4 regions of the Streptomyces sp. NPDC006393 genome follow, and region 4 is predicted to be linked to each of the others. Evidence: riboswitches for the same ligand, from Rfam matches in the RefSeq annotation. Region 4 holds a riboswitch; each other region holds the start of a gene.

Region 1 (3,198 bases), on a different contig from region 4:
TCTGGTCGGCGGTCCAGCCGAAGACGTTGCCGCCGAGGGCGAGCGGGAAGACCTCGAGGTCGGACGAGCCGAGCTTGCGTTGAGAAATCATGTAGATCATCAACGGCCGGGCCGGAAAGGCTCATTCCGCGCCTCGCCGGACCGGACCGCAAAGATCACGTAAACGGAGTTCGGGGCCAGGGGCCTCTCAGGGGTTGAGGCCCTTCTCCCGCAGCCACGCCATCGGGTCGATGCCGGTGGCCTGGCCGCCGGGGTGGACCTCCAGGTGCAGGTGGGGGCCGGTGACGTTGCCGGTGGCGCCCACGCGGCCGATGACGTCGCCCGTGTTCACCTTCTGACCGACCGAGACGCTGATCGACGACTGGTGGCAGAACCACAGCTCGGTGCCGTCGTCGAGGGTGAGGACCGTGCGGTATCCGTAGGACCCGGCCCAGCCGGCCTCGGTGACGGTGCCGCTGTGGATCGCCTTGATCAGGGTGCCGGTGGGCGCGGCGAAGTCGAGGCCGGTGTGGTAGCCGGAGGACCACATGGAGCCGGCCTGCCCGAAGGTGGAGGTGATGGTGTACGAGGAGGTCGGCAGCGTGTACTGCTTGGCCAGCGCCGCCAGCCGCTCCGCCTCGGCCTTCTTCCTGGCCTCCTCCTCCGCCTTCTGCTTCGCGGCGGCGGCCTTGGCCTCGGCCTCCTTCTGCGCCTTGGCGGCGGCCTCCTTGGCCTGCTCGACGGCGGCGGCCTCGGCGGCCTGCTGGGCCTTGGCCTCGACCTGGACCTGCTGCTGCTCGGCCTGGGCCATGATGCGGTTGCGCAGGGCCTCGCCCGCGTCCGAGGTGCCCTGTCCGGTCTCGGCGGAGCTCACGCCGACGTCGCTGAGCGCGGTCGCGGAGCCCTGGGGGGCGTCGTGGGCCGAGTCGTGGAACAGGGCGCCCACGGCGGGCAGGGACTCCACGGAGGGCAGGTCGGGCAGCGAGATGGAGACCGGTGGCTTGCCGGTGTTGGCGCTGGCCATGCCGCCCGCGCCGACGGCGGCTATGACGCCCACGCCGAGCACGGTGGAGCTGCGGGCGAGCCCGCCGCCGCGCTGCTTGGCCACGCGGTGCCGACCGCGCACCGGGCGGAGGGACTCCTCGGTGGGGTTCCACTCCTCCCAGGGGCCCTCGTCGGGCCGCCGACCGCCGTATCCGAAGGTCTCGGTGCGCTGGTTCGGCACGAACGGGGCTTCTGGTGCGGGCCGGTTGGACGCCACTCGGGCGTGCTCCTTTCCTTCCGTCTCGCCTACCGGGTTAGCTGACGGGTTCGGAGCGGGAAGGTCTCCTACGCGCGTCAACCAGCCGTGCCGTCACGGTGGATGACGCCCGATTCACCCCAAGTTGGTGGTTCCCCGGTTCCCTCGCGGGATTCGGCGCGTGCGCACGGAGCCGCCTTTGTGACGGCTGGGACGACCGCGCTGCGTTATCGAACGTTAATAGACGCGAGGGCTCGATTCCAAGCCGTCCGGCTTGATCCTTAAACCTTTTTGGCCAGGACTTTTGGCCCAGGAGCATAGAAAAACGGGCGAGTCGCCTGCGCCACAGGAGTCACACAGATTTTGATGGTGTCTCAGATGTTATGCGGAGGGGCATCGTCCGCTCACTCGGTGTGATGGTCGTCGACGTGACGCGACGCATACGCGATCGACGCGGACTCCCCGAGGAATCCGGGGCCGGAAACGCGCGCGGGTGAAAACACTCAGGGCCGGAATCCATGATCGGATTCCGGCCCTGAGCCTTCAGTAGCGGGGACAGGATTTGAACCTGCGACCTCTGGGTTATGAGCCCAGCGAGCTACCGAGCTGCTCCACCCCGCGTCGGTATGACACCAGTGTACGCCATCCACGGGGCCGCTCGCGCACCCCTTTGCCCGGCCCTTCGTCCGGCCCTCGTCAGCGCCTCTCCTCCGCCCTGGTCAGGGCCTCGCCTCCCAGGTGCCGGTTGGGCTCCTGGGCCGGGCCCTCGAACTCGGGCAGTACGACGACGTCCGCCCCCGCGCCCAGGAGCACCGCGGCCCCGTTGGCGGCCTCGACGAACGTGTCCGGTTCCCGCCAGGCCGTGACCACCCGTCGTACCCCCGCGTCCAGAATCAGCCGGGCGCACGGGCGCGGCCGGGAGGCGCGTCGGGCGCACGGTTCCAGGCTGCTGTACACCGTGGCGTCCGGCAGCCGCGGATCCACCGGATCGACCTTGGCCAGCGCCGCCTCCTCCGCGTGCACGACCGGATCGCCGCCCTCCCGCGAGTGACCCCGGGCGAGCTCGGTGCCGTCGGCGGCGACCACGACCGCGCCCACGCTGAACGCGGTCCGCGACGGCGGGCACTGTGCCGCCAGCTCGCACGCGATCCTGAGCCAGTGCCGGTCCGCGGGAGCGGCCTCGGCCCCGGTGCCGGGCGCGGTCGGCTCGTAGCGCATGAGGACGACGTCCCCGATGGCCCGCGTCTCCACCAGCCGCAGCCGCCCGCCCTGGTACGCGCCGGGGCCGAACAACCGAGGCGCCCGCGGGTCCCCGACGAACAGCGGGGCCAGGACGAGCTGCACCTCGTCGGCCAGCTGCCGCTGGAGCAGCTGGGTGTGCACCGTCCCGCCGCCCTCGACCATCAGCCGGCGCACCCCGCGCACGTCGTGCAGGTGTTCCAGCAGCAGCCGCCAGTCGAGCACGTCCCCCAGGGCCACGATGTCGACGGCATGGGCGGCTCGGGCGGCGACGCCGGCCTCGCGCAGCCGCTGGGCGCCCTTGTCGGTCGTGTAGACGATCTTCTCCCCGCCCGTGTGCCAGAAGCGTGCGTCCGGGTCCAGCTCTCCGGAGGCGCTGACCGTGACCTTCAGCGGGTACTCCGGCTGCCCGGCGGCGACTCGGGCGGCACGCCGCTCGGGCGAGTTGACCAGCAGCCGCGGGTTGTCGGCACGCAGGGTGCCGGCCCCGACCAGGATCGCGTCGACCGACGCCCGTACCTCGTCGACCCGGTCGAAGTCGGCGGGGCTGGACAGCAGGAGGCGATCGGGGCCGGTGTCGTCCAGGTAGCCGTCCAGGGAGACGGCGGCGGACAACAGCACGTACGGAAGGGGCATCGGCGCACTCTCTCTCGGAGACCGGCAGTCTCACACGACCGACTCGGAGACCGGCACTCTCACACGACCGACTCGGGGACGGGCAGTCACCTACGACCGGCCGG
Region 2 (3,198 bases), on a different contig from region 4:
CGTGCTCCAGCACGAGATCGGTCACGGAGAGCGGCTGGAGGGGATGCCACCGGGAAATCGCGAAGAACGCCATCGAGATCTCCTGGGTCGTCGAGCGGCCGGAGTTCCATCTCCAGCTTGCTCCAGGACCCTCCGGAGCACGACCGGAGACCGGATCACCGCCGGATCACCGTGCGATCCCCGGCGACACCCCTCCTCCACGTACGTACGTCCTGTACATTTTTTACAGATCTCTCTCTGGAGGAGATGCGCCATGAACCGACCGTCCGACCACCACGTCCCGCCGGAGTTCACCGAGCTCACGAGCGCCGGACGACGCACCCTGGACCCGTACGCGAAACTCCTGGAGGAACGGATCGTCCTGCTCGGCACGCCGATCGACGACATCTCGGCGAACGACGTCGTCGCACAGCTCGTCCATCTCGAGCACCAGAACCCCGACCGGGACATCTCGCTGTACGTCAACTCGCCCGGCGGATCCTTCGAGGCCATGGCGGCGATCCACGACACGATGGCGTTCGTCGCCTGCGACGTGGCGACGGTCTGCCTGGGCCAGGCCGTCTCGGCCGCGGCCGTGCTGCTGGCCGCGGGCGCCCCGGGCAAGCGGTCCGCGCTGCCCGGCGCACGGATGGTGCTGCGCCAGCCGTCGCTGCCCGAGCCGGTGGAGGGGCAGGTGTCGGACCTGACCGTCCGCGCGGAGGAGCTGCTGCGCGTGCGGGCCCGCCTGGAGGACATGCTCGTACGGCACACCGGGCGCGCCCCGGAGCAGGTGGCCGCGGACCTGGACCGCGAGCGGATCCTGGACGCGCAAGGCGCGCTGGAGTACGGGCTCGTGGACCGGATCGTCCCGGGCCGCGACGCCGTACGGACCGCACCGGACGCGGGGTGAGCCGCCGATGCTGCCACCCGAGCTGCCGCCGCTGCCGGCGCTGACCCGCGCCGAGGCGGAACTGATCGACCGTTACCTCGACGTGGTGGACCTGCTCGGCCGGATCAATCCCGCCCGGTCCGGCGACACCTACCGGGGCCTGAGGGCCGCCCAGGCCCTGGTCGGCAGGGCGGCCGAGCTGCGCGACGCTCTGACGCTGATGCACCAGCGGGGCGAGACGGAGCTGCACGCGGCGACCCTGGCGCGGGCGCTGCGGGTCCTGGACGGCGACCGGCGCACCGCCCGCGTCACGGTGCCCTCCGACGCCGCGAGTTGACGCCCCCGCAGCCGTGCGACGGCCCGGCGGCGGAGACACGGCGGGCGCGGATAGGCCGGAACGGACCAAATGACGTACGGCCTTTCGGTGGAAACGACGATCCTTCTCCCGGGCCGCAGCGGTTGCGCAACGCACCTGCCCCACTTGGCGCAACGAGGTGTTACGACGCTGGTCCGGGCCTCGCCCCGGAAGGCGACAGACGTTCGAAGGCGGGGGTGTCCACCCGAACGGGTGAGTGGTGAGTAACAACACAAATCTCCGGTTCCGTTGGGATTTTCGGACATCCGTGAGCCAAGATCCCTGTCTGACGACAAGCCCCCGCCGCAGCGGCGGGGCGGTCCGGGCGGACGCCGAGTCCTGCCGCCGCCCGGACGACCGGTCGACGGCAGTGGATCGGCAGGAGTGGAGGACCCGAGCACGACGGGTCGCCGGTTCGGTCACGCCATGGCCGGGCCGAGCAGCCCTTGGGGTGAAGCCGCGTCCGACGCGGCCGGGCTACTTCGCCAGCCCGAATCCGACAGGTCATCCTTCACAGGCGGCTGACGAAGGGTTGCGCATGACTGCGCTCAATCGTGTCCCGTCGTTCATGGCCCGGGCCGGCACGGCCTCGGCCCTGACCATCGCCGCCGTGGGCGGCTCGATCGTGGTGCCGGGCTTCGCGCCGGACGCCTCGGCCGCGACCCTGGCGACGAAGGCGCTCAAGATCGCGGCGTCCAAGAAGGGCGCCCCCTACCAGTGGGGAGCGACCGGTCCGCGCAGGTTCGACTGCTCCGGGCTCACGCTGTACTCGTTCAAGAAGGCGGGCAAGCGGCTGCCGCGCACGGCCGCCCAGCAGTACAACAGGACCCGCCACATCTCCGCACGCAGCCGCAGGGCCGGGGACCTGGTGTTCTTCCACTCGGGCTCGTACGTCTACCACGTCGGCATCTACGCCGGCAGCGGCAAGATCTGGCACGCTCCGCGGACCGGGGACGTGGTGCGGCTCGAGAAGATCTGGACGCGCAGCGTCTGGTACGGCCGGGTCAGCTGACGAGCCCGAGGCGGTGGCGGGGCCTGCGGGCCGCCGCCACCGCCTCGGGCCGTCACGCACACCCCCTCAGCCGCGCCTACGACTCCTGTCGGCCCGCCGTCGTCACCGGGCGGTCCTCGAAGGTCCACGGGAGCTCGATCCAGACCGTCTTGCCGCCCTCGCGGGTGGGCCGCACAGTGAGGCTGCCGCCGCACTCCGCCGTGAGCCACCGGATGATCACCATTCCCCGGCCGTTGTCCTGCTGGACGGCGGCCGGCAGTCGTCTGGGGAACCGCGGGTGGCTGTCGGTCACGCCGATGCGCAGGTGTTCGTCCCGTTCCAGGACCATGTCCACCGTGAAGGTGGGTGACTGCCCGAGGGTGTGCTGCACGGCGTTGGTGGCGAGTTCGGAGACGATGAGCCGTACGGTGTCGGCGGTGTCCGTGTCCGACGGAAGGCCCCACTCCGCCAGGGTGCCCACCACATAGGTCCGGGCGGCGGAGACCGAGGCGGGATCGCTCGGCAGAGTGACGGATGCTTCCAGATGGTCTGCCATGGCGACGTCGTCCCTTTCCCACGGGACCGGGGTCCGACACGGAGCGGATGGTTCGAGTACGGTCCCGGACTGGTGCTTCGCCGTCAGACTGCCACCACCGGGCCGGTCACGGGTGGCGATCCACCAAGATATGCATATATCTGTCGCTCGAAGCGGTGAACTCTGCGACGGCCGAGCGGATTTGGCGCGGGTTCCCGAAGGCTGTCACCGGGAGCCCAGAAGGAGTGAGGAGCAGTCGATGCAGCACGGTCCCGCGGTGCGCCGCCGCAAGCTGGGCGCCGAACTGCGCGCGCTGCGCGCCGACGCGGGCCTCACCAGTGGTGAGGCGGCCCGGCTGGTGGGCTGGCACCAGTCGAAGGTGAGCCGGATCGAGACCGGCGCGAGCGGGGTCAAACCGGCCGATGTGCGGTTACTGCTGGACGCCTACG
Region 3 (3,198 bases), on a different contig from region 4:
TGCCGCGGGCCAGGCGCTCGGGGTTGGTGACGAACAGGTCGTCGCCGACCAGCTGGACCTTGTCGCCGAGCTTGTCGGTGATGACCTTCCAGCCGGCCCAGTCGTCCTCGAACAGCGGGTCCTCGATGGAGACGAGCGGGTAGGCCGCGACGAGCTCCTCGTAGTACTCCGTCATCTCGGCGGCGGAGCGCTCCTTGCCCTCGAAGAGGTACTTGCCGTCCTTGTAGAACTCGGAGGCGGCGACGTCGAGCGCCAGGGCGATCTGCTCACCGGGGACGTACCCGGCCTGCTTGACGGCCTCGAGGATGAGGTCGAGGGCCTCGCGGTTGGAGCCGAGGTTCGGGGCGAAGCCGCCCTCGTCGCCGAGGCCGGTGGACAGGCCCTTGGTCTTCAGGACCTTCTTCAGCGTGTGGTAGACCTCGGTGCCCCAGCGCAGGGCCTCGGAGAAGGACTCCGCACCGATCGGGGCGATCATGAACTCCTGGATGTCCACGTTGGAGTCGGCGTGCGAGCCGCCGTTCAGGATGTTCATCATCGGCACCGGCAGCAGGTGCGCGTTCGGGCCGCCCAGGTAGCGGAAGAGGGGCAGGTCGCTGGCCTCGGAGGCGGCGTGGGCGACGGCGAGGGAGACGCCGAGGATGGCGTTGGCGCCGAGGGAGCCCTTGTTGTCGGTGGCGTCCAGGTCGAACATCGCCTGGTCGATCAGGCGCTGCTCGGTGGCGTCGTAGCCGACCAGCTCCGGGCCGATCTGCTCGATGACGGCGAGGACGGCCTTCTCGACACCCTTGCCCTGGTAGCGGTTGGGGTCCCCGTCGCGCAGCTCGATGGCCTCGAAGGCGCCCGTCGAGGCGCCGGACGGGACGGCGGCACGACCCGTGCTGCCGTCGTCGAGGCCGACCTCGACCTCGACCGTGGGGTTGCCTCGGGAGTCCAGGATTTCCCGGGCTACGACGACGTCGATGGACGGCACGAGCATCTCCTTCGTGGATGTGACGCTGAAAGTGCGGGGCTTGTGAGCCTTGCGACTAGAGCCTAACCGTCCCGGGGCCCCGGCCGACCGACCGACCGTCCCGTGGACAGGGTGACGGTACACATTGTTCCCGCTCGGAACAAAGGGGCGGGGCGGAGATGCGGAAAGACGAGAGGAACGCCCGGTGAAGAAAAGCCCCCGCCCCGGCGCGTACGGGGGAACACGCGCCGGGGCGGGGAGTCCGTGGGGACGGGGCCCGCGGGACGGGAAGCCCGCGGGACCGGGGGGGCGGGCCTGCGGCTTGCGGCCCGCGCCGCCCCCTGCTTACTTCAGGTGCAGCTGCTGGCCGGGGTAGATGAGGTTCGCGTCCTCGACGATGTCCTTGTTCAGCTGGAACAGCTTCTCCCAGCCGCCCTTGACGTGGTGCTCGGCGGCGATGGAGCTGAGCGTGTCGCCGGAGACCACCTTGTACTCGCCGTCGCCCTTCTCGACCTTCTTGCCGGTCGGGGTGGTGACGGTCTTCTTCGGGGCCGGACGCGTGGCGGAGCGGTTGGCCGCCTGCTGCTCGGTGGAGCGGGTGGCGGTGCTCTTGGTCGTCGTGCTCTTGGTCGTGGTGCTCTTCGTCGTGCTGCCGGTGGAGGCCGCGGCACCGCTGTACGGGGTGCTCGACAGACCCTTGCCGCACACCGGCCAGGCACCCTTGCCCTGACCCGCCAGGACCTTCTCGGCGACGGCTATCTGCTGCGCCTTGGTGGCCAGGTCGGCGCGCGGGGCGTAGGCGGTGCCGCCGTACGCGGCCCACGTGGAGGTGGTGAACTGGAGGCCGCCGTAGAAGCCGTTGCCCGTGTTGATGGACCAGTTCCCGCCGGACTCGCACTGGGCGACCGCGTCCCACTCGGAGGCGGTGGCGGCGGAGGCGTTGCCGGCCGCCATCAGCGGGCCGGCGACGGCGGCGCCGGCGACACCGGCGAGTGCGATGGCGCGGGTGGCCTTGGAGGAACGACGGTGCTTGCCCTTGCCGGAAAACAGCATGGATGGATCCCCTCACCGACGCCTGCGAGGTGAGCTGTCGGGTTCGGGCCGGTTGAGTTGCCCGGCCGTGCCCCTGGGGAGGCACGGCTTCACCCCGAGCCGCTCCGGCGAACTGTCCGGTGCGGCACTTACCTTGGGTCCCCCGCTCCTGCCTACGGCGCTCGACGCGACGACTGTTCCCGTACGGCCGCTGGCAGGATTCGGCGTTGCGGCAGCCGGGGCTCGCGGTGGCGAGCGGTCATGACCGTAGACACGTGATCGAGCGGATTTCAAAGACGATCAGGGCTTCTGAGACTCATCCCACACTTTCACCGAATGGGACATTCGGCGCGAAGCGTGACGTGAACTCCCGCTAGTTCTGGGCGTTTTCGACCGGGACATCCAGGCTCTGACCGGCGACGATGTGATTCGGGTCGGACCCGATGGCCGCCTCGTTGGCGTCGTAGAGCGCGTGCCACCCGCCGTGGACGTCAAGGGAGTCGGCGATGGAGGCGAGCGAGTCGCCGGCGCGGACGGTGTAGGAGTCGACGGAGGCGGTGTGCGTGCCGTCGCCGTCCCGGGAGGCGTGACGGCCGCCGCCGGCCGTCGCCGGGCTCCCGGCCGAGTCCTCGGCGGCGCTGCCGCCGCGGTGCCGGCCGGTGCCCAGGGCCCCGGTGTCGACGAGGGCCGAAGAGCCGACACTCTGCCCGGAGTTGTCCGAGTCGTCACGGTTGGGGGCCGTCGAAGGCGACGCCTCGGGCGTCGCGACACCCTCCGCACCCGATCCGGGCGTCGCGCCGGAGTCGGGAGCGCCGCCCTTCTCGGCGGACTTCGAGGGCGAATCGGACGGATTCGCGGGGGATTCGGAGGACGAATCACCCGAAGAGGAGGATTCGGAACCGGAGCCGGAATCCGAAGCGGATCCGGAGAAACCCGGGTTGCCGGCATCCCGCGACGAGTCATCGAGTCCGGGGTCGCCCACACCGGACGATTCGGACGAGCCGGACGCGTCACCCGATCCCGACGATCCCGACGCACGCGACGAGTCGGACGTATCGGAGGAGCCGGAGGAACCGGACTCCGAGGACGAGCCGTCGCCCAGACCCGTGTCGACCCTCGCGGCACCGGAGTCCTTGGTGAGCCCGGAGAGCAGGCCGCAGGTGGGCCAGGCGCCGGGGCCCCGGTCGTCGAGGATCTTCTCGGCCACGGCTATCTGC
Region 4 (3,198 bases):
CACCGAGGAGGCGGCGAAGTGACCGAGCTCGCCACGATGGACTTCCACCCCCAGCCCAAGGCGGGCGAGGCCAAGCCGTGGGCGTTCCCGGCGCCCGAGCGCGACACGCTGGACAACGGCATGACCGTCCTGCGCTGCCACCGCCCCGGCCAGCAGGTCGTCGCCGTCGAGGTGATGCTGGACGCCCCGCTGGACGCCGAGCCGGTCGGCCTGGACGGTGTCGCCACGATCATGGCGCGGGCCTTCTCCGAGGGCACCGACAAGCACTCCGCCGAGGAGTTCGCCGCCGAGCTGGAGCGGGCCGGCGCCACCCTCGACACGCACGCCGACCACCCCGGCGTACGGCTGAGCCTGGAGGTTCCGGCCTCCCGCCTGGCCAAGGGGCTCGGCCTGCTGGCCGACGCCCTCAGGGCGCCCGCGTTCGCCGACTCCGAGGTCGAGCGGCTGGTGCGCAACCGGCTCGACGAGATCCCGCACGAGCTGGCCAACCCCTCCCGCCGCGCCGCCATGGAGCTCTCCAAGGAGCTGTTCCCGGCCACCGCGCGCATGTCGCGCCCGCGCCAGGGCACCGAGGACACCGTCCGCGGCATCGACGCGGCGGCCGTACGCGCCTTCTACGACCGGCACGTCCGCCCCTCCACGGCCACCGCCGTGGTCGTCGGCGACCTCACCGGCATCGACCTGGAAGAGCTGCTCGGCGAGACCCTGGGCGCCTGGGCCGGCTCGCCGGCCAAGCCGCGGCCCGTGCCGGCGGTGCGCGCCGACGACACCGGCCGCGTGGTCGTCGTGGACCGCCCCGGCGCCGTCCAGACCCAGCTCCTCATCGGCCGCATCGGCCCCGACCGGCACGCCCGTGTGTGGCCGGCCCAGGTGCTCGGCACCTACTGCCTCGGCGGCACCCTCACCTCCCGCCTGGACCGCGTCCTGCGCGAGGAGAAGGGCTACACCTACGGTGTGCGGTCCTTCGGCCAGGTGCTGCGCTCGGCCCCCGACGGCTCGGGCGCGGCGATGCTCGCGATCAGCGGCTCGGTCGACACGCCGAACACCGGCCCGGCACTGGACGACCTCTTCACGGTGCTGCGCAAGCTCGCGGCCGAGGGCCTCACCGACGCCGAGCGGGACGTCGCCGTGCAGAACCTCGTCGGTGTGGCGCCGCTCAAGTACGAGACGGCCGCCGCCGTGGCGAGCACGCTGGCCGACCAGGTCGAGCAGCACCTGCCCGACGACTACCAGGCGACGCTCTATCAGCAGCTCGCCGCCACCGGCACGGTGGAGGCCACCGCGGCGGTCGTGAGCGCCTTCCCGGTGGACCGGCTGGTGACGATCCTCGTCGGTGACGCGGCGCAGATCAAGGAGCCCGTGGAGGCCCTGGGCATCGGAGAAGTGAGCGTCGTCGCGGCCGAGTAGCGGCCCGCGGGAACACCGTCCGGCAGCGGACGCGAGGCACGCGCGCGTGGGGGCCCTGGTGACCGAAGCGTCACCAGGGCCCCACGATGTCCGAATTGGGGGAGAGGTTGCCTGTCTGCCCTGTGGCATGCGCTACAAAAGTCCGGATCGGTTTGGGAATTGACAGCGCCCCCCTCTAGCGTCGGTCCGGCTGTTCGTCGGGCAGTGCGCCGCATCCGCGGCACCGGACAGCCATCGCCGAGTCCCCGTACGGCGCGAGCCAGGGGAGCCGGGGACCCACCCAGTCCCTGGGGTGAATCGGACACCCGCGCGCGCAGCGAGGGGTCCGTAGGAGACCTTCCTGCTCCGAACCCGTCAGCTAACCCGGTAGGCGAGAGGGAAGGAAAGGACCAGCGTCTACATGGCGTTCACGCGCGCCACCGGGAAGCATCGCCGCCCCAGCCGGATGCACCGCACCACCGCCCGCGCGGTGGGTGCCGCGGCGCTCACCACCACCGGAGTCCTCGGCGCTCTCGCCGCCACACCGGCCCTGGCCGCCGAGACTCCCGCCCCCGAGGAGACCGGCCTGACCCCGGTCATCACCATCGGCGACAGCGTCGCCCAGAAGATCGACGCCCAGGCCGCCGCCCAGCGGCAGGCCGCCGAGCAGAAGAAGGCCGAGGAGGCCGCGCGCAAGAAGGCCGCCGAGTTGGCGCAGAAGGAGCGCGAGGCCAAGGAGCGCGCCGCCCGCGAGGCCGAGCGCAAGCGCCTCAACGCCTTCGTGCCGCCGATCTCCGGCTCGTACGTCTCCACCGGCTACAAGACCGGCGGCTCCCTGTGGTCCTCCGGCTCCCACACCGGCATCGACTTCCACGCCGCGAGCGGCACCACCGTGCACGCCGTCGGCATCGGCACCGTCGTCCAGACCGGCTGGGGCGGGGCCTACGGCAACCAGGTCGTGATCAGGATGGCCGACGGCATGTACACCCAGTACGGGCACCTGTCGTCCATCGGCGTCTCGGTGGGCCAGAAGGTCGTCCCGGGCCAGCGGATAGGCCTGTCCGGCGCGACCGGCAACGTCACCGGACCGCACCTCCACTTCGAGGCCCGCACCACCGCGGAGTACGGCTCCGACATCAACCCGATCGCCTACCTCCGCGCGCACGGTGTGAACGTCTGAGCGACCCGCGCAGCCCTGCCCGAAAGCCCCGGCCGGTGAAGCCGGGGCTTTCGGCGTTCCGGACGCGGCGCTGTCCAAAAAATATCCATGGATTCCGGCCCGCCGTCGGAAATTCCCGCTGACTGGAATAGAGTCACGGAACGGGCGCCAGGTGTGGCGCGCAAACGGGGATTCCGGCGGGATTCAGGCGGAGGTCGGTCATGCGCATTCCGGCGCACTCGGTGTGCACGGCGATCCGGGACGACATCGTCGCCGGAGTCCATGAGCGCGGCAGCCGGCTCACCGAGGGGGTTCTCGCCCGCCGTTACGGCGTCTCGCGGGTCCCTGTGCGCGAGGCCCTGCGCACCCTGGAGGCCGAGGGCTTCGTGGTGACCCGGCGGCACGCCGGGGCGTGCGTGGCGGAGCCCACCGAGCAGGAGGCCGCCGACCTGCTGGAGATGCGGCTCCTGCTGGAACCGCTGGCTGCCTCCAGGGCCGCCCAGCGGCGCACGGAGGCCCATCTGAAGGTGCTGCGGGGCCTGGTCAGGCTGGGGCAGGAACGGGCCGTGAGCGGCGGCGGCGATGAGTTGCGGTCCCTGGGGGGCTGGTTCCACGAGACGCTCACCCAGGCCTGCGGCAGCCCGGCGCTCACC

What was found. Region 4 has a riboswitch for cyclic di-AMP ahead of ABZ484_RS12400 (M23 family metallopeptidase). Riboswitches for the same ligand answer to the same signal wherever they lie in the genome.
Positions count from the first base shown of each region.
Region 1: linked by a shared signal. The riboswitch ahead of ABZ484_RS13100 (M23 family metallopeptidase) and the one ahead of ABZ484_RS12400 (M23 family metallopeptidase) in region 4 are both predicted to bind cyclic di-AMP.
Region 2: linked by a shared signal. The riboswitch ahead of ABZ484_RS02570 (C40 family peptidase) and the one ahead of ABZ484_RS12400 (M23 family metallopeptidase) in region 4 are both predicted to bind cyclic di-AMP.
Region 3: linked by a shared signal. The riboswitch ahead of ABZ484_RS27045 (transglycosylase family protein) and the one ahead of ABZ484_RS12400 (M23 family metallopeptidase) in region 4 are both predicted to bind cyclic di-AMP.

Region 1 is NZ_JBEXZD010000023.1:55,805-59,002, reverse strand. Features, by position in the region: gene ABZ484_RS13105 (aldo/keto reductase) at 1-91, opposite strand, end outside; gene ABZ484_RS13100 (M23 family metallopeptidase) at 188-1,240, opposite strand; cyclic di-AMP (ydaO/yuaA leader) riboswitch at 1,252-1,409, opposite strand; tRNA gene ABZ484_RS13095 (tRNA-Met) at 1,767-1,840, opposite strand; gene ABZ484_RS13090 (dihydrofolate reductase family protein) at 1,916-3,094, opposite strand.
Region 2 is NZ_JBEXZD010000003.1:111,138-114,335, reverse strand. Features, by position in the region: gene ABZ484_RS02585 (ANTAR domain-containing protein) at 1-73, opposite strand, end outside; gene ABZ484_RS02580 (ATP-dependent Clp protease proteolytic subunit) at 254-889, shown strand; gene ABZ484_RS02575 (hypothetical protein) at 897-1,205, shown strand; cyclic di-AMP (ydaO/yuaA leader) riboswitch at 1,544-1,758, shown strand; gene ABZ484_RS02570 (C40 family peptidase) at 1,762-2,235, shown strand; gene ABZ484_RS02565 (ATP-binding protein) at 2,312-2,770, opposite strand; gene ABZ484_RS02560 (helix-turn-helix transcriptional regulator) at 3,009-3,198, shown strand, end outside.
Region 3 is NZ_JBEXZD010000079.1:24,912-28,109, forward strand. Features, by position in the region: gene eno (phosphopyruvate hydratase) at 1-976, opposite strand, end outside; gene ABZ484_RS27045 (transglycosylase family protein) at 1,295-2,002, opposite strand; cyclic di-AMP (ydaO/yuaA leader) riboswitch at 2,007-2,172, opposite strand; gene ABZ484_RS27050 (transglycosylase family protein) at 2,355-3,198, opposite strand, start outside.
Region 4 is NZ_JBEXZD010000021.1:68,078-71,275, reverse strand. Features, by position in the region: gene ABZ484_RS12410 (pitrilysin family protein) at 1-22, shown strand, start outside; gene ABZ484_RS12405 (pitrilysin family protein) at 19-1,407, shown strand; cyclic di-AMP (ydaO/yuaA leader) riboswitch at 1,633-1,795, shown strand; gene ABZ484_RS12400 (M23 family metallopeptidase) at 1,808-2,566, shown strand; gene ABZ484_RS12395 (GntR family transcriptional regulator) at 2,767-3,198, shown strand, end outside.